Regions from separate parts of the Priestia sp. RMT2NF4 genome, predicted to be linked through region 1. Evidence: riboswitches for the same ligand, from Rfam matches in the RefSeq annotation. Region 1 holds a riboswitch; each other region holds the start of a gene.
What was found. Region 1 has a riboswitch for cobalamin ahead of ACMX9J_RS25330 (sodium:proton antiporter). Riboswitches for the same ligand answer to the same signal wherever they lie in the genome.
Positions count from the first base shown of each region.

Region 2: it holds a riboswitch for cobalamin, as region 1 does, so the genes downstream of both, ACMX9J_RS00775 (ABC transporter substrate-binding protein) here and ACMX9J_RS25330 (sodium:proton antiporter) in region 1, are expected to answer to the same signal.
Region 3: it holds a riboswitch for cobalamin, as region 1 does, so the genes downstream of both, ACMX9J_RS05760 (cobyric acid synthase) here and ACMX9J_RS25330 (sodium:proton antiporter) in region 1, are expected to answer to the same signal.

Region 1 is NZ_JBLQZO010000010.1:90,210-96,864, forward strand. It holds gene ACMX9J_RS25305 (DinB family protein) at 1-300, opposite strand, end outside; gene ACMX9J_RS25310 (hypothetical protein) at 647-802, shown strand; gene ACMX9J_RS25315 (type 1 glutamine amidotransferase domain-containing protein) at 935-1,459, opposite strand; gene ACMX9J_RS25320 (DoxX family protein) at 1,762-2,184, shown strand; gene ACMX9J_RS25325 (M20 family metallopeptidase) at 2,252-3,415, opposite strand; gene ACMX9J_RS25330 (sodium:proton antiporter) at 3,647-4,444, opposite strand; cobalamin riboswitch at 4,577-4,760, opposite strand; gene ACMX9J_RS25335 (organic hydroperoxide resistance protein) at 4,866-5,285, opposite strand; gene ACMX9J_RS25340 (undecaprenyl-diphosphatase) at 5,437-6,030, opposite strand; gene ACMX9J_RS25345 (ABC transporter ATP-binding protein) at 6,177-6,655, opposite strand, start outside.
Region 2 is NZ_JBLQZO010000001.1:160,928-167,582, reverse strand. It holds gene cobD (threonine-phosphate decarboxylase CobD) at 1-743, opposite strand, end outside; gene cbiB (adenosylcobinamide-phosphate synthase CbiB) at 718-1,704, opposite strand; gene ACMX9J_RS00780 (adenosylcobinamide amidohydrolase) at 1,709-2,317, opposite strand; gene ACMX9J_RS00775 (ABC transporter substrate-binding protein) at 2,406-3,365, opposite strand; cobalamin riboswitch at 3,624-3,757, opposite strand; gene ACMX9J_RS00770 (thioredoxin family protein) at 3,848-4,162, opposite strand; gene ACMX9J_RS00765 (YpjP family protein) at 4,351-4,953, opposite strand; gene ACMX9J_RS00760 (class I SAM-dependent methyltransferase) at 5,333-6,112, opposite strand; gene ACMX9J_RS00755 (BrxA/BrxB family bacilliredoxin) at 6,247-6,655, opposite strand, start outside.
Region 3 is NZ_JBLQZO010000001.1:1,125,072-1,131,726, forward strand. It holds gene ACMX9J_RS05745 (hypothetical protein) at 1-687, shown strand, start outside; gene ACMX9J_RS05750 (ABC transporter ATP-binding protein) at 705-1,988, opposite strand; gene ACMX9J_RS05755 (FecCD family ABC transporter permease) at 1,985-3,043, opposite strand; gene ACMX9J_RS05760 (cobyric acid synthase) at 3,249-4,775, opposite strand; cobalamin riboswitch at 4,867-5,047, opposite strand; gene ACMX9J_RS05765 (YdcF family protein) at 5,195-5,758, shown strand; gene ACMX9J_RS05770 (APC family permease) at 5,817-6,655, opposite strand, start outside.

The DNA of each region.
Region 1 (6,655 bases):
CTTACTCTTCATTTCTTCTAATGTCTGCTTTTCATTAGAAGGCGTAACTTGAGCCGGTGCATCTACTTTTCGAGAACGGTCTACCGCTAAATGAAACGGCTTATCTTCGGTTGGCTGATCTACACCGTTTTCTAACTGATCCTTTACACGTGAAACAATCATGCGCTCCATCAAATATAAATGTTCTAATACTTGCATAACGCTCCATGTATTAGATGCTGGCTGCTGATTTAATTGTTCATATGTTAATGATTCTACACTGTTCAATACATCATTTCGAAACTGTTCATTTTTGTTCATTGTTCATCCTCCTCTAGGATTCCTCTAGCTTATCGTATCAAAAAACTCTTCTATATAAAAAGGATATCCCTTTACATAACCATGTTTTAGCTACAATTGTTTCACGTGAAAAAAATCTTTTTTCTATTTGACATAAATCAACTGAAGTGTTATATTTAGATTTCTGGCTTTTCTTTAAGAGCTGGACATAGTGAAAGTAACTTGAAAGGATGTATCGTACAATGCAAGGTAAAAATACTGGCATTCGACACATGTCTTTGAACAAAACTTATTCACACTGGATCGGCTTCGGAGCCGTAAGGATGCAAGAGAGGTAGGGCTTGCGTCGTTTAGGTTAATCGATCATGTGGAAAAACAAACCGCGGCAATGGATGAAATCCATGCAAGCACAATCAATGCTAATTGTGCCCTAACAACAACGAAACATACAAAAACCGTAATCATGGATTTTATAAAGAAAGTAATCATTTTGTTTTTACACTTGCAAAAAGCAAGTTACTGATAAGAAACACGAACAAAAGCGAGCAGATGCATCTGCTCGCTTTTTTAATGATGATTTTTTATTTACTTTATCATTTCTTTTTTTAGGGAATCTTATAAAAAAGCCAAAACCAATATGGTTTCGGCTTTTTTCTTATTGCTCTGCTAGTACATCAGCAAATGCTTTTGCATAAGGAGGAAGGTCTGGCGGACGGCGACTTGAAATGATGTGGCCGTCGATTACGACTGCTTCATCATGCCAAATAGCTCCCGCATTTTCCATATCATCTTTGATTCCTGGCGTACTTGTTACGTTTCGGCCATCTAAGATTTTTGCAGAGATTAATACCCATCCTGCATGGCAGATTTGGCCGATTGGCTTTTGCTGTTCATCCATATGACGAACCATTTCAATTACTTCAGGGTAGCGGCGCAGTTTATCCGGCGCCCAGCCTCCAGGTACTAAAATAGCGTCATATTCAGCTGGATCAACATCTTTAAATGCGTAGTCCGATACGGCTGGAACACCGTATTTCCCCATGTACGTTTCGTTTGCTTTTTCTCCAACTAAATGTACTTCTGCTCCTTCTTCGCGAAGACGCATCACTGGATACCATAGTTCTAGATCTTCAAAGTCTGCACTAACAAGCGCAATAACTCTTTTATTTTCTAAGCGCATCGTAACACCTCCGCCATCAGTATAGCATGTTGGAGAATAAGATTGAAAATAAGGAACTAAATTGTACATAATTAAAGGATTTTTCAAGTACCCTTCAGAAATTTTTTGTATGCCAAATGGTCTAATTTTATATTTTTACTTGACTGGGGACAAACATCACACTACAATGTGTAGTGTGATGTTCATAATGTTGTAAAATTATCCAAATAAGAAAGACTTTATTTAATTGCTACATTTCTTTTTACGGGCTTTTACACTACATAATGTAGTGTTTTTCAAATACACTTAAAGGAGGAAGTAAAGTGAATAAAAACGTCGAAATTGGTTCGCTTATTATTCGTTTAGTATTAGGTTTTACATTTTTAGTACACGGCTTTCAAAAATGGCAAGGGGGAATTGAAAATACAGTAGGGTTCTTCGATAGCTTAGGAATCCCTGGTTTCATGGCATATATTGTGGCAACAATTGAACTTGTAGGTGGGGTTCTGATTATTCTTGGTCTAGCAACAAGAGTCGTAGCTGCTTTATTTGTGGCAGTTATGCTTGGCGCTATTTTTACAGCCAAGCTTAAAAGCGGATTCGTTGGCGGGTTTGAGTTTGATATTGCCTTAATTGCCATGTCTGCTCACCTATTTCTTGCAGGAAGCCAGTTCCTTGCTCTTGATAAAGTGGTATTTAAAAAGAAAGAAACTGCTTTTTCTCTTCAAGAAGAAAGCAGTAAATAAAAAAGAAAGCTTATACTCTCCCACTATAAGCTTTCAGGTTAGTCCCGCCGTTTGAGGCGGGCTTTTTTTATATTTGAAGCAGCAAATTCGCAAATAAAGAAGAACGCTCGGACAACGTATCAATTTGAATATGTTCATATTCTGCATGTATTCCTTTTCCGCATGCTCCTAATCCATCCAACGTGGGAATGCCAATGGCCGCTGTAAAATTGCCATCACTTCCGCCTCCAACAGCTGCTTCTTCTAATTTCATACCCAGTTTGGCCGCAATTGACTGAGCGCATTCAAATAACTCTTCCGTTTGTTTAGACTTAACCATTGGAGGACGGTTCATGCCTCCTGTTACTTCAATCTTAATCCCTTTTAAAATGGGCGTTAAATTCAAAATAATATCCGTCATACGTTTTGCTTCTTCTTCTGTAGAAACACGTAAATCCACGTGCGCTTCTGCATATTCCGGCACTACATTTGTACCGCTGCCTCCGGTAAATGTCCCAACGTTCACCGTTGTACCTTTTTCATAATCGGTTAAGCTCTGCAGAAAAATCACTTGGCGCGCTAGCTCTTCAATAGCATTGATTCCTTCTTTGTGGTGATTACCAGCGTGGGCTGCTCGTCCCCACACCTTTACGGTGAAAATCCCCGCTCCTTTACGCGACGTTTTTAACGCACCTGAACCCGCCACCGCAGGTTCTGCTACTAGCACTGCTTCACTTCTTTGTGCTTCTTCTTCTATATATTTTTTAGAGGAAATTGATCCAATCTCTTCATCTGAATTGCAGAAAAACACAATTTTTTTATCCATTTCTAAGCCGAGCTCTTGAATCGCTTTAATTGCCCATATTGATTGCACAATGCCGCCTTTCATATCTAAAATTCCCGGACCATAAAGCTTGTTTCCTTCTGTTCTTAGACTCAGCCTTCCCTTTTCCCATACCGTGTCAAAGTGACCGATAATTAAAAGCTGCTTCTCTCCTTCTCCAATCGTAAATTTCAAGTGGTTTCCTACTTCTTTTTCTTCTATGATTTCATACCCTACGCCTAAACGCTTCTGAAACAGCTGCGTTAAATACATTCCACACTGATCGACTAACTCTTTACTGTAGGACGGTGATTCTTTTTTCACAAATCCAACTAAATCTTCGAGCATCTCTTGTTCATGTTCTTTTAAATAACTAAATACGCTTTGTTCTACCATTACCTGACTCAAATCAATTCCTCCTCCAAACAACCCCTGCTGCTTGTGCATTCACTGCTTTTATTTATCGTACGTATGAGTATGTTCTACGTTTCACATAACGACCTTAAATTATCCTTAATTATAATGGTTTTCAGACAATTTTCCATCCTTAAAATACAGATAATACTTTAACTTATTCATAACCGACCGAAAATAGCCATAAACTTCAACAAATTTATACAAAAAAGCTTCAATCTTCAACAGATTAAAGCTTTCATTTTATTAATTGACATTTATTTTGATATTTTTCCCTTTTGACTTCACACTTACAAAAACAAACATAGACACTAAAAAAACAAACAAAATAACGCCAACCATTTCAAAGTTTACTTCGGCCCATGGATTAAAGAAAGTGAATGCTAAGTAGAAGGACACCCCGTATGCGAGGATAACAATAACCCAGCCCATCAAGCGGGAAGCAGATTGCCCAAACTTACTCGATTCATTCACCATTTTATGTACAATCAGTGAATCGATTGTATCTGTCAGCATCATACCAAACATAAATACTAGTCCTAATAAAAGCGGCGTATATTTGCCTGCGTTCCCTACAGCTAGAGACCACACGGCCGTTTGACTGACCGTTTCAGCGGCTAGGGCAAACAGCGCTCCTACAAGAATAATTAAAAAAGGATTCGTTGTTCCTTTTGCGATTTTCGGAATAAACTTCCCTTTTAACCCGCTCACCTGAAACTCTTCTTCTTTGTTTTTAGTTCGAAGCAAATGATATGTGTTTAATGTCCCAATCAGAAAGAGAGAGATGATAGATACCCAAGATGCAAAATGATCGAAATATGCTGGAAACGTAAAATTCTTCATCACTACGCCCAGCACCCCGGCCGTGACGGCCACCATTCCTCCATGACCTAGTGAAAACAGCGTTCCGACCCACGGGGCAAAACGGCTGCCCATTCGCCAATTATATCGGGTCTGGCCATCAATAAAAGCTAAGTGATCTGCATCTAATCCGTGCCTGATTCCTAATAAAAAGACAAGTAAAAAAACTGATAAACCTTCCATTTCCTACACTCCTTTTTTTAAAATAAAACGTAAAAAAGCCTCAATTCTATAGAAATTGAGGATGTGTCGGCATATGAAAATAAACAGTAATTGCTCACTGCGTACCTTGATACACCGCCTCTTTCCTAGAAGAGTCAAGTGTACAGAATAGGTAGGTCTCCTGGCTTGAGATCATCATTTTCTACCGCCTTCCCCGTTTTGAGTGACGATAAGATAGAAAACTCCCTGCTTACAGTGGCTGGACCGCTCGAGATTTGCACTCGATTCCCTGTTACCTCTTACGCTATGTAAGAGCACCTAAACTGTGCGAATGATTCATTTTCTTCCTCATTATACTAGTACTCCTTACAAATGAATAGAGAAAATTCAAATAAAAAAGCCCTGCTAAGCTTTACATGCTTAGCAGGGCTTTTTAAAGCCATTAAACTACTTCTACCGTTACGTCTACGTTGCCGCTGATTGCTTTTGAATACGGGCAGTATGAGTGGGCTAGGTCTACATATTTTTTAGCTGTTTCTAAATCTAAGCCTTCGATATGAGCTTCAAGCGCTACAGCAATTTTCACTCCTTGATCAGCTTTATCTGGAAGCAGCTGAACCGTAGCTTTTACTTCACTGCTTTTAATTTCTACGTTATGTTTTTTCAACATAAATTCTAACGCACTGTTGAAACAAGCACTGTATCCAGCTGCAAATAGCTGCTCTGGGTTTGTTGCTGTTGTTGCTTCTCCACCAAGCGCTGGAGGTGTTGCAACGTCTAAATTAAAGATATTATCTAAAGAATGAACTTCTCCTGTTCTTCCACCTGTGTTAACGACTGTCGTTTCATATAAAGCTTTCATGTATAAATCTCTCCTCTTTTTTAGTAATTTTATTAAAATTTTTTATTTATCGTTTCTGTGATTTAATTGTACACAATTTAATTTTAAAAAACAAGTGTTAAATACATTAAAAATTTTCCAATAAAAAAAGCCGCGTATATGCGACTTTTTCTTAATAATATTGAGACTGTTCGTCATAAGCTGATTTTCGAAAAATAGACAAGTTGGTAATAGCCCTCATCAGTTTCGTATTAAAAATAACATAATGAATAAACAGCGCCAGCACGCAGCCTAAAACGGCTCCTGTTAACACATCGAATGGATAGTGAACGCCAACCCATACGCGTGAAAATGCAATGAGTGCACCCATGACAACCCACATGCGCCCTGAACGTTTGAAATGCAGCCAGATGGTAAAAGTGATAACTAATGCAGATGTAGCATGATCGCTTGGAAATGAAGAATTCGCGGCGTGATCAATAAGCTGATTCACGTGGTGAGAGATAAACGGACGATCTCGATAAGCAAATAAACTAATCACTTTATTGATAATGACTCCTGTGGCACAAGCACATAAAGCTTGAAATGCTACAACACGGCTGCCGTTTTTATTAATAAGTAAAAACAAGCCGAGTAAAACAATAAGTACATACTGGGCATAATCTGCAAAGAATACCATCAGCGAATCTACAAACTTCACATGCGAGGCGTACTGATTCACCGCATGGAAAATGGTATAGTCTACTGAATTAATAGCTGATAACATAATCGAAATCCTTTCTTATTTTTAAATGTCATTAGCTATCTTATCAGTTTCTGAAGAAAATGAACATGTTTTTGTCAGAAGCTTCCTAACTGGTATTTATAAATAACGTAGTCAGGCTGAGTAGTAAGCCAACAGATTTTTGCCCATTAACTTACTTGCGAATGATCCACGATGTTTTTTTGCAAAAAGATTTCTTCTAAAGAAGGCTCTTCTACGTGAATTTGATAAATATCGATGCCGCATTGAATCAATTCGCGAATAATCAGAGGGATATTTCTCTCTTTTTGAAGCATCACTTTTGTGTACGTGTGATGGTATTCCACGTCCGGACTCACCGTACGGAAAAACTGTTGAATATATTCTTTATGACTGCTTGGGTAAGGATCATGTTTAATCATCACCGTTTTTTTCGCTTGGTATTGAAAACGCAGTTCTTCCATTGTCCCTTCTACTAAAATAACACCATTTTTCATAATCGCTACACGTGTACAAATCTTCTCAACTTCATTTAAATTATGAGACGTCATAAAAATTGTCTTGCCCTGATTTTGAAGTTCTCTTATTAATTCATGAATGTGGAGAGCAGATTCAATATCTACTCCAGAAGTTGGTTCATCTAAAAAGA
Region 2 (6,655 bases), on a different contig from region 1:
CCATTTACACTCCAAGGAGGTTGTTTTTTAGACATCTTGCTAATGATTTTTTCATTTGCCAAAATATAGCCAAGGCGAAGCCCCGCAATATTAAACATCTTTGTCATCGAACGCACAACAATGAGATGTTCATAGTTTAGAATAAGAGAATCAAATGAAGGCTGATGTTCGACAAAATCAATAAATGCTTCATCAATTATTAAGTATGTACCATGATGAGCAGCAGCTTTTACTACTTTCATCCATTCCTCGTGACTATACATAACGCCCGTTGGATTATTTGGGTGACAAATCCATAGTACTTTTATATCCGGAAGAATACTCATAATCAACTCTATATCCCAGCTCCAGCCATTTTCTTCAGCTAAAGGAACGTATGTCACTTCACATCCATACGCTTTACTTGCCTGTTCGTATTCGACAAACGTCGGCTGTACAATCCCCGCTTTCTCTCCTGAAAATAAAGAAGCAATAAGGAAAAACGCTTCAGCGGCCCCATTTGTGGGCAGCACTTGGGCAGCGGAAACATGATGATGAGCTGCAAGTTTATTTTTTAGTTCTGTTACTTCAGGATCAGGGTAACTAAACGCAGCTTCCTTGAATTCGTTCCACTTTTCGTGAAGAACAAGGGGAGCCCCTAAAGGATTTGTGTTTACGCTAAAGTCTTTTAGATGCGACAAATTCTCGGCCCCTATTGCTTTTAAAAAGACATTGGGGTTAGCTCCATGTGTAGGTAATAGCACTAATAACTCCTCCTAACAAAAGATAGAATAACCACGTAGCATAGACCGTCCTTTTCATAATGAAAACAGCTTGTTCAATATGACCGGCTTGCAGGGGAATGAGTGGTTCGCCCATTTTTGCACGATTAGATTCTATGCCTTTATATGTATTAAGCCCGCCGAGTTGAATACCTAAAAGGGCAGCCACTGCACTTTCCCCGTATCCGCTATTTGGACTTGGATGCTTCTTAGCATCGCGCTTAATCAAACTCGTTACATGCCAAAGAGAATATTGGCTTTTTGCTACATTAACAGCGGTCATTACCACTGCAGTTAACCGACTTGGAATATAGTTTAATACGTCATCGGTTTTTGCACTAAAATAGCCGAACAGAAAGTAGCGGTCATTTTTATACCCAACCATTGAATCGCATGTGTTAATAGCTCGGTAAAAAAAGGCTAGGGCTCCTCCTCCTATAAATGCATAAAAAAGCGGAGCTGTAATACCATCACTTGTATTTTCAGCCACGGTCTCTACCGTCGCTCTGGCAATTTCTCCTTCTGATAAACGATCCGTATCTCGTCCCACAATCATGCTTACTTCATATCTAGCTTTCTCCATATCTCCTAGCTGAAGCGGCTTTTGCACCTTATAAGCAGCTTCGCTTAAGGAACGAGTGGATATAGTAGTCGCAATCATTACGCCCTCTACTAAAACACCTAGTATAAAATGAACTCCGTACAAAGCATGAAGGAATAAAAAAGGAATAACTCCTGCGAGCACCACCATACTTATCACAAGAAGCAATCCTTTGAATCGTTTTCCTGCGCCTTTATTTAATCTGGAATCCATCCAATAAATCCACTTGCCAAACCAGCGAACGGGATGCGGCCAATTTTCTGGGTCACCTATGATTCGGTCAATGAGTAGAGCAATCGTCATGGCTGTCAGGTGTGCAATCATCGCTTGTGCAATACTCATTTCTTCACCTCTTTTCCTTAAGTGCCTGCTCTAAGCTTATTTTTACCAGCTTGGCTACCGCTTGACCTAAAGCGGTCATAGAGCCTGCATATTCATATAATGGTCCTTGCTGAGACGCTGCAACTGAGATACTGTCCGTAGATGTTCCCGTAGCAATCGTCTTTGTAGCTGGATCTATGACACCCAGCTGTGACAGCGTTTTTGTTTTGGCTTCTGTAGCGGCAATAAAAAGCTGTAAAAACGCCGCATCCGTAAGCCTGCCTTCCACGAAAAAAAACATATTAATTGTACCGGGAGAGGAATAGAAAGGGACAGCTTCGTCAGCTGTAATATCCACTGCGTTTCCTACTCCAGCCGTTATCACGGAAGCTACTCTTACTCCGTAGCCTTCATAACAGTAAACCGCTCTTTCTTTTAACCAAACCGCTGTCATCAACCCTACGATTTGCTCATGGCGCACATTTTCTTTCATCAAATATTGCTCATACTCTAAAGAAGGAGTATCTGAATAATAGTCTTTATGAACAAATCGATTGTAAAAGGTGTCCGTTTCCATGATGCCTGTTCCTAAAACGCCTGAGCTGTATGTTTTATAAGAAGTCTCGGTTTTCATGATTAAAAGCTCAGGCCGTTCTTCAATTTTAAGATGTGAAAAGGGACCAATCCCCTTTTCAATTCGAACTGGAATATGGTCCCTCTTTTTATTTATTGTACACCTCAGGGTATACTGCTTTTGCTAAGTCCTCTAAGCCATCTACAATACGAGGTCCTAAGCGGTTGATTTTGTTTTGATCAACCTTTTCGATGTTCCCCTCTTTTACAGCAGTCATGCTGCTCCAAGCGGGACGCTTCATAATCTCATTTTTGTCTGCATCATACGTTGCGATAATAACGTCAGGGTTTAACTTAACAACTTGCTCTTCAGAAAACTTAACCCAACCCTTTTCACTAGCCGCTACGTTATCAGCACCGATCATAGTAAGCATTTCGTTCATGAACGTACCTTTTCCTGTTGTATAAATCTCAGGAGCTCCCGATACCTCTATCCATACTTTTTTACGATTTTCTTTTGAAATCGTTTTTGCTTTTTTCTCAATTGAAGCTACTTTTTCTTTCATGTCTTTAATTGTTTGATTAGCTTCTTTTGTTTTACCCGTTAATTTACCAATTTGCGTAATAGAATCATAAACCGTATCAAACGTTGTTGAATCTTTTACAACAAATACCGGAATACCCGCACTTTCAATTTGTTTAAATACTTCATCTGAAACGCCCATACTTGAAGCGTGTGCCAGCACTAAATCAGGATTTAAAGCAATAACTTTTTCTGCATTAACGTTCATATCTCCCACCTGCGCTTTTTTCTTTACGCTTTTAGGATAATCATCGTTGCTTGTGACACCGACTAATTCTTTTTCAAGGCCAAGGGCATATACAATCTCCGTATTACTTGGCATTAATGAAACAATTTTCTTAGGCTGTGTTTTCAACGTAATTTCTTTATCACGCGCGTCTTTTACCTTCACTGGAAACGCAGCTTGTGACGTTTGTTCTGTATCTTGCTTCGTTTTTTTATCACTGTTGCTTTGGCTGCCTGCACCGCATGCAGCAAGTACGATGACTAACAGCGCAATAATGGAATACGAAAGCCATTTTTTCATCTAAATACTCCCCCTATATATTGTTCATTGTGAATACGAAACCTCCACGTTAAAGAAAAAGCAAATGATCATGCAAAAAGCAGCGCTATCCCGTTTTTTCCGCTTTGACTATGTATACTGCTCGGCAGCAGCTTCAAAATAAAAAAGCTTTACTTTCAATTGAAAGCAAAGCAGGTAACGTCAAGATAAGCAGGAAAAGAATCCGTTCACTATACTTGATATGTATGTTCATTACCCTGCTTCACCCTTCCTCGAAGGTTTCACAGCTAACAATAAGGCAGGTCTCCTGACTTACGCACAAAGCGCTTACAGTGGCGGGACCGCGCTGGTTTTTCACCAGACTTCCCTTTTCACTCAATCTTTAAATTGAGACCTTATTGCTTTACGATTATTCACTTGTCCTAGTATACCCCACTCATCGAAAAATGGAAATAGCCATTCTCACAAAAAAAGCTGCGAGAATGCTCTCGCAGCTTAGGGAATTAAAGAGTTGCTAAAAATTCACGGACCGCTTCAGGCGTTTTAGCATTTGCACTGTGCAGGTGCGCAATTTTTTCACCGTTTTTATATACAAGAAGAGAAGGAATACCCATTACATTGTTTTCAGCAGAAAGTTCTTCAAACTCATCCTTGTCAATTTTAAACCATGCTTTATCTGTATTTTCGTCAACGATTTCATCAATAAACATATCCAAACGTTTGCAATCAGGACACCACGTTGTCGTAAAAATCCCAACGCTTAGTGTTTCATTCTTAATTTGTTCGCGAAATTGTTTTTCTTCCGTAAATTGTTTCATTGTGTTACCTCCAGCGTCTATTCGTTCCTTCCTACAATTCTATAGTAAGAAGTCTGACTTCATTATAAACGATTTTTTTATCGTTGTGCTAATGTTTCAGCTTATTTAGACCATAACGGTTTTAGACGTAAAAAAATGCTAGCTTAAAAAAGCTAACATTTCGAAATTGTAGAATGTTGTGTCTATTATCAGCTGAACCACTTAGGCGGCATGTTTCGGTTCCAATAAATTTTCCCTAAATCATAATGCTTTTGAAAATTATCTGCGGCCGCATGATAGTGAAAATTAAACCAGTATCCATCTTTTGGAGGATTTTCACGCCGTACATGAAACCGTATTAAGTCCTGACCGGTTTCCCGGTCATATACATGGAAAATCTTTTCACCGTAGCCAGCAGCAGGGTGCTCGCTTATCTCGAGATTCTGAATTGACTGTTCACGTTCAGTGCCAATGTCGGTCAGCACTTCTTCAATTTTAGGTAACACTGCTTGACGAAATTCATCTTCAATGACAGGACCAATTTTTGTTCCGAATTTTTCCACTGACTGTTTTTCAGCTGATTCCATTGCATACGTAACAAATGATGAAACGTCTTCATATTTTGGTTCTTCATATGGCAAATGAATATCTTCTATAACAGCTGTGACAGGAGTTGTTTCTCTTACATACCCTGCTTTATGTTGCTTGTCCGCTTTTGCATCATCAACGTATAAATATTCTGGTGGAGTGACAAGCCCAAATGTAAATACTGTAATAAATACAATTAGCATTCTTTTTATCCATCTAGGCATTCGTATCTTTCCTTTCTCATCTTTTCCCATATGGTCTTTTCATATTGTAAAATTCATTATCATAACTCACTAGGTATTGTAACATACTTATTAATTTTTTACCTATATTTGCTTATTCATTTATGCTGTCTACGGGCATTTGACGACTTTTCAGTTACCACCTTCCTTCTTCTGTTTGAGGTTGTCACACCGAGCGGAAACCTATACAAGATATTCCTTTTTTGCTGGATGCTTAAACACAAAAGTATTTTTATGTTCAAAAATATATCATACTTTTATGAACTTTAGATGAAATTCATAAAAAAACTTCCAAAACTTTTTAATTCCTAAAAGGTTTTGGAAGTCTTTTCAATGAGCGTAATTAATTTTACTTTTTTGGTTATTTTTGTATATCAATTGTCCCGTAATGAAATTTTGATGTTTTTCGTTTTTGCACAGTAAATCCATGCTCTTTAAAACGACTGCTTTTCCAATGATCTTTTAGCACGACCTTTTGTTTGGCTACTCTTTTTGCTTCTTGTATAGCCATTGGCGTCAGCGTGGTATACAGTGCTATTGCTTTAATACCGTTAATTCCATTCGATTCCTCAATTTGTTCTTGAAACATAGGATCAAAGTAGACAACATCAAAAGAATTATCTTCACAACACGCCAAAAACGATTCAAAATTTTGATGAACCACGTTTATACGCTTCATTGCATCATTCAACTCTTGTACGTCACTTTCCCAATTTAAAAGTCCTTGTTTGACTAAATAAGCTACATAGCGGTTGCCTTCTAGTCCGACAACTTTCCCGCTTTTCCCTACCGCTGCGCTCGCCATCATACTATCCGATGCAAGACCAAGTGTACAGTCAAGCACGCTCATTCCGTTTTCCAAACTAGCGGCTTCAATAAACGGATCACGTTCTCCGCGCAGCCATCTCTTCACTCTAAACATAGCGGAATTTGGATGAAAAAAAATAGGTTCTTCTTCATTTTGGACGTGCAATTCTACTCTATTTTTACCGACAACCAGCACGTCTGCCGCTTCAAGATTTTGAAGATCTGCGACAGATTTCTTCTCTCTTGTTACAAAAGGTATACTTAAATCAGCGGCTACTTGTTTGGCTTTTATAATCATCTGTTCATTTGTTCGACCAGCAGTCGTAACAATCACTTTCATAACTCCCCCTACACTGTTTGGCTATTTACATAAAGAAAAAGGATGCCGATAGACATCCTTTTTCTTATAAAGTATATGCGATTTTTCTTTAAAAATCTATATACTAGATGTGACAAAAGCAGGACATTTTATGAACAGTGCTGCTTAAAGCCATTTAAAATGTTTTCAAAAATAACTTCTAACGGCTGACCTTCAATTTCATGTCGAGGAATAAAATGAACAACTTCTTTTCCTTTTAAAAGTGCCATAGACGGTGATGAAGGCTCAATGTCCCCAAAATATTCACGCATTTTAGCTGTTGCTTCCTTATCTTGACCGGCAAAAACAGTTACCACTTGATCTGGTTTTTGCTCAGACTGTAAGTACGCTTGCGTTGCTGCAGGACGTGCTAAACCAGCAGCGCATCCACAAACTGAATTAACGACAACAAAAGTCGTTCCTTCTACGTTTTCCATAAAATCAACTACGGCTTCCTCTGTTGTTAATTCTTCATAACCAGCTTGAGTTAATTCTTGACGCATTGGTTTAACTAACTGA
Region 3 (6,655 bases), on a different contig from region 1:
GAAAAGATGAAAACTAAAAAACAGTCTAATCTAAAGAAACCCCCTCAGCAGCCAAAGAAGTTGCCGAGCCAAACGGAGCCTAAGACATCTGATGAAGTTGAATTCACAAAACCTGTTCATTCGTCAGATTCAGCGCTGAACCTGCAGGGAATTATTGATCAAGTGACGCGTTTAACCGACGCGATTCCTAAAATAGAAGAGCTTCATCAGCAATTACATGAATCAGCTCATCTTATTCAATCATTGTCTCAACTGCACGAGCAAACAGCTCATTTACTTTCGGCTATGCAGTCAGCTCCTAATTTCGAAGACATTCAAAATCAGCTCTCTGCGTTAAAGGAAGAATCGTCCAATACAGCTTTATATGAGATGGTGAAAACTCTTGACAAAAAGATTGATGAAGTAACTCAGCCAAAGCAGTCCATTGTTGTTGAAAAAATTATGGTGGAAAAAGTATTGTTAGACAAAATTGACCTTAGTAATAATTTTGGCCAGCTAGGAATTAAAGATTTGACCGGCCACTTAAACATTGGTACAACTTACAGCGCTGACTCTGATCAAGTGGATGAAGAAGTCAAAGACTTATTCTCTGTTAAGCTAAAAGAAAAAAAGATTGATGAACATACAACTGAGACAACGATGAGTTCAGGAGGTGAAACAGAAAAGCCTGATCACTCCGAAGAATAAAAAATGACCGCTACTGCTTATTTAAAGCAATTGTCGGTCATTTTTGTTTCCATAAATAGTTGTAATTCTTTCTGTAGGCGTTCCATTAAGAACGCTGAAATTTCTTCTTGATTTTCTTCTTTATGATGAGATGATGCTACAACAATACGGCCTGTTTTTCCTAAGAAAGCCCGGTATTCAATTACCTTCATCGCAGCATGAAGTAAGTTCGCGTCCGAAAGCGGTGTATTTGTTAGTAGAACAATATTCATTTCATTCTCTTTTTGTCCATGTGTCAGTACAGTCAGCCACGAGTAACCTTTATCGTCTTTTAAGCGAACTTCATGACTAGATAAAGACGCAGATTTCCACGCCGTGTTAGAACTGCTTTGCTGTTGAACAATTTCTTGACACCAGTCTAGACCTGTTTCATTGGAACCCAGTGAAAGAGTTCTCAAAGGACGAGCAAAGGATAAACATAGCTTGCCCGGTTCCTTTTGCAACTGATACAACTCATGGAAGTCCGTCTCTGGATATTGATACGGGGGCACAAAAGCAATTTGCCGCTTGTTCACAGCGGGATGGTGAAATACATGCAAATCAACGCCATATACTCTTTTTAACGTAGCTGCATCCTGAAAAATGGCATCCATCCCCGTTTCTTCTACTCTTCCATCTTTCAATAATACGGCATTATCTGCAAACAGCGAGGCAATGTTGAGATCATGCAAAATGGCCAGAACCGTCAAGCTCATTTCCTGCTGTAACGTTTTTAACAGCTGAAGCAGTTCCATCGTATGTTTTACATCTAAGTGATTCGTTGGTTCATCAAGAAGTAAGTAGTCAGGTTCTTGCGCCAGTGCTTTAGCAAGTAAAACCCGCTGTTTTTCTCCACCGCTCAGCGATTGAAAGGTATGATTTCGATAGTGCCAGACGTTTGTTAATTTCATCACGCTTTCTACCACTTCTTCATCCTGTGCTGATACAGTGCTAAACAAACCTTTTGCCTGATAAGGATAACGTCCAAGTGAAACAATTTCTTGAACCGTAAATTCTAATCCAATTTGATTTTCTTGCGTCATGACTGCAACTTTTTGCGCCAGTTGTTTTGGTGAATAAGCCTTCACGGACTTCCCTTCTACCTTCACTTCTCCTGATTGAGTGGTTAATACATTCATAATTAAGCGAATAAGCGTTGTTTTTCCGCTTCCATTTGGTCCTAGTAAAGCAACAAAAGAACCTTTGTCTACGGTGAACGTGATGTCACGAACGGTCGGTTTCTGCTTATCGTATCCTCCCGTCACATTATATAGTTCAATCATGATATTCCTCTTTTCCGCATACGTTCTTTTACAAGCAGCAGCGTAAAAATTGGCGAACCAATTAAGGCGGTTACGACTCCAATCGGCAGTTCACGAGGTTCTAATATCGTTCTTGCTAATAAATCGGCTAAAACCAAATAACTTCCTCCGATTAAAATAGAAAGCGGCAGTACATGCTTATGATTAGCTCCCGCTACGAGACGCACTACGTGGGGAATAACTAAGCCAACAAATCCAATTGCCCCAGATACTGATACCGCAGCCCCGGTTAATACGGATGCACCTATTAAAATCATTCTTTTTTTCTTCTTTACGTCTATCCCCATAAATTGAGCGGATTGATCGCCAAATGCTAAGCCGTTCAGCTCTTTCACATGTAACAGCAGCATAATCGTACCGACTAAAAAGAACGGCCCTAAAATTTGAATATGCGACCATCCTCTCATTGATACGCTTCCCATTAGCCAATATAAAACCTGCCTTACATCTTCTTCAGGAGAAAGAGCTACAATTAATGAAATAAGCGCGCTCATAAAGGATGATAAAATAATCCCCGCTAAGATGATGGTTTCATTAGCCAAATTGCCGCTTGCGAGTTTCGTAATACCAAAAACTAAAAGAAGAGTAATAAAACCAGATACGATGCCGACTACAGGCAGCGTGAAGATAGACAAACCAAAAATACTCCAGTGAAAATAAATTGCCATGACAGAGCCAAGGGTTGCACCTGAGGAAACTCCGATCGTGTAAGGATCCGCAAGAGAGTTTCTTAATAGCCCTTGAAAGGCAGCCCCTGCTATTGAAAGCGAAGCTCCTACTAAAAATGCCACCAGTACTCTTGGAAAACGAATTTGCCAAATGATTAAATCCATGTTTTCTGGACCGTGATATAAGGATAGTCCGGTAAGGTGGCCAATAATAATTTTGATTGTATCTCCTACGGTTAACGAAACTGTACCAATAAATACTCCCATAATCACCGAAGTACATACAATAAATAAACTGACTATGTATAAAATAGATGCTTTGTTTAAAAAAATACGTTTAAAAATCAATACTTTCAGCTCCTCTAGGAAACGAGGCGTGATGTTTTACATTACATTAACCATTCATTTTCCTGTCCATAAACCATGTTTCCATCCTACATAGTATTGGAAACAATCATCTTTTATTTGTTACGAGTGCTAGACTGTTGAACTAGGCAACGTAGAATAGCGTACTAAAGTTCTCGGTGAAAAAACAAGCGAAAACCTCTACAAGCTACACTTTTTGTGCTTGCTCCGGGCTTTTATAGTTGTCTATTAAATGATACAGCTTTTCCATATCTATAGCTTCTCTCACATATGCTGCTGCTTTTGAAAAAGACTCCTCTTTTTGCAGGCGACTGTTGAATGTATCCGTAATAGGCGGCAATTTTTTATGTTTACGAATTTGATTAAGCAAAGCTCTGCGCAAAGCATCGTTATGAAACACATCATGAACATACGTGCCAATGATGTTGTCTTTAACCGTTCCTTCTTTTTGATCATCTACCACCGCAAAGGCTTTCGTCATGCTTTTAGAAACCGTCTTTCCCATATGAATTTCATAGCCTTCAATCGAAACCTTCTCACTCTCTAACTGAACATATCCAGAAACTCTTTCTGTTTTTTTGCTGGTTGTCATAACGGTTTCCACTGGAAGCAAACCCAGCCCTTTAATAGATTCAATCCGGGACTCTACTGCATCGGGGTCCGTAATTGTCTCGCCTAACATTTGATATCCCCCGCAGATGCCAATAACGTGAGCGTTCGTTGCGTTCAAGACTTGATTAATGGCTAGAGCCAGGCCGCTTTCTTGTAAAAACTGCGCATCTTCAATCGTATTTTTGCTTCCTGGTAAAACAATTAAATCAGGCGTACCTAGTTGTGATGGCTTGGTTACAAGTCTCACATGACAGTCTTCTTCTAAGCTTAGAGGATCAATGTCTGTAAAATTTGAGATGCGAGGATACGAGATAACCGCAATATCGATTTCTTTTAACGGATTTACAAGCGTTGAGTAATTTCTGAGTGATAGCGAATCTTCAGCGTCAATTTCCACGTCGTGCATATAAGGAATCACTCCTAGTACCGGAACTCCCGTGTATTCTTCAAACCACTTCAACCCCGGTTTTAAAAGCTCTAAGTCTCCTCGGAATTTATTGATTAACACTCCAATTACTCTAGGTTTATGTTCATCTGGAAGCAATTGAAGAGTACCCACCAGACTCGCAAAAACCCCTCCTTTATCAATGTCTCCTACTAACACAACAGGGGCTTGGGCTATCTTTGCTACGCGCATATTTACCAGTTCCCGATCGTTCAAATTCACTTCAGCAGGACTTCCAGCACCTTCAATCACAATTCGATCATAATGATTGGCAAGCTCTTTATAAGACTCCGTGATAACGTTCAAACCTTCATTAAAAAATTCTTGCCGATACTGAAAAGCAAACATATTACGAAGCGGTTTTCCATGAACGACAATTTGAGATTCATGATCACGAGTTGGTTTAATTAAAATAGGATTCATATTGGTTGTTGCTTCTACTCCAGCCGCTTCAGCTTGAATTCCTTGCGCTCTTCCAATTTCTTTTCCATCCATTGTAATGTATGAATTAAGCGCCATATTTTGCGATTTAAACGGTGCAGTTTGATAGCCGTCTTCTTTAAAAATACGGCAAAACGCTGTAGCAATCATGCTTTTTCCAGCGTCTGAGTGCGTTCCTTGAATCATAAGAGGTTTTCCTTTTTTCACTTTTTCCACTCCCTATCACATAAAAAAACCTTAACTGTAAAAGTCAAGGTTTGGTCATGCGCTCATTAACACATTGTCTTGACTTATTTCTCCCACCGAAAAATAAGGGGTTTTTAAAAGCAGGTCTCCTGGCTTATGCTTCATTTTACTTCTGCATCCTTCCTAGTTTGACTAGTGGGTCTTTGCAGGTTCATCCACATTTACAGTAGCGGGGGCTGCACCGGATTTACACCGATTTCCCTATTATCCTCCTTAGAGGCACTTTTAAAATCATTTATTCTTTATTGTAACGAATTTTATAACCATTCACAATAACGATTTTCTTCTATTATTATATATTACTGTGTTTATACTTATTTGGGTCTCGTATGCTATAATAACAATTATTTTCCAAACATCTTATGAAATAGCTAGGAAGGTGCTCGTAGTTGAAGAAAAAAATCATTTATATCTTTATTAGTTTGCTTGTTCTTTACATAGCAATCATGTCTTTTTGTATGTATCAAACCGCTCATCAGCCTGTTCCGCAAAAAGCAGATTATGTGCTCATTTTAGGTTCCAAAGTAGACGGAGATCAAATGTCTCCTAGTTTAAAAGAACGAGCAAAAACGGCTTTATCTTATTTAAAGACTCATAAACAAACAAAAGTTATCGTAACGGGTGGAAAAGGATCCGATGAAGAAATTTCTGAAGCAGAAGCAGCCTATCGTTTTCTACGAAAAGAAGGAATTAAAAAGAATCGAATGATAAAAGAGGATCAGTCAACTTCTACTTTTGAGAATTTCACTTTCACTAAAAAGAAAGTTGATATTCAACACAAAAAAGTCGTGCTTGTTAGCAGTGATTTTCATTTATTTCGCGCCTCTATTATTGCCAAGCGTCAAGGTTTTGACGTTTATCCTTTAGGTGCAAAGACACCAAATTCAATTAAACTTCAAGCCTACTTTCGTGAGTATGCTGCTATCTTAAAAACGTGGCTGTTTGATAAATAAATAGAGTACACCCCTATACAAACGAAAAACACGGCATGAATTCATGCCGTGTTTTTTATTAATCATCCGTATCGATAACTGCTTTTGGTAAACCCGTGTATTTCGCCCAGTAGAAAATACCGATTGAAACAAGAGCAATTAAAATTAAGTCAAGCGGGTTGCTTAGCACACCTTGTCCTCCACCAAATGAGCCTAGGTAAGAGATAACAAGCATAATAATATAATAAGCAACTAGCCACCAAGCAGATTTAAGCTGCTGTGCAAATTTTACAACGTCAGTTGGTACGTATTTCTTAAATGCTACGTAGATAACAACCATTAGAAGCTGTGATCCTAGAAGCCAAGAAATTGTCGTCCATCCTGACCAATATACGATGTATGAACAGAAGATAAATGACACAGGAGCAATAACGCTCATGCCTTTTAATTTGAAAGGCTTTTTAAGGTCTTTTGCATTTACTCTGAATGCAGCAGCTGAAATTGGCGCAATCGCATAAGACAGAATAAGTGCTACTGAACATACGTTTACTAGCGCTTCCCAAGAAGGAAATGGCAGTGTCCAGAATACGGACATTCCAAACGATAGCCATAGTGACGCACGTGGAATTCCTGTTTTCTTATCTACTTTTGAGAAACGTTTAAATAGTGTTCCATTACGAGACCAAGCATAAACTAAACGAGAAGTTGTATTCATGAAGATGTTCCCGTTACCGCCTGGTGATAAAATAGCATCAAAAATAACAAGCGTTACTAACCAGCCAAGGCCTAAAATAAGTGCAATATCTTTAAATGGTAAAGAGAATTGCTCTTGAATTGTTCCCCATCCTCCTGATAGCATATCAGCCGGAATGTTACCAATGAACAATACTTGCAGTGCTGTGTAAATAATCGCTGAAA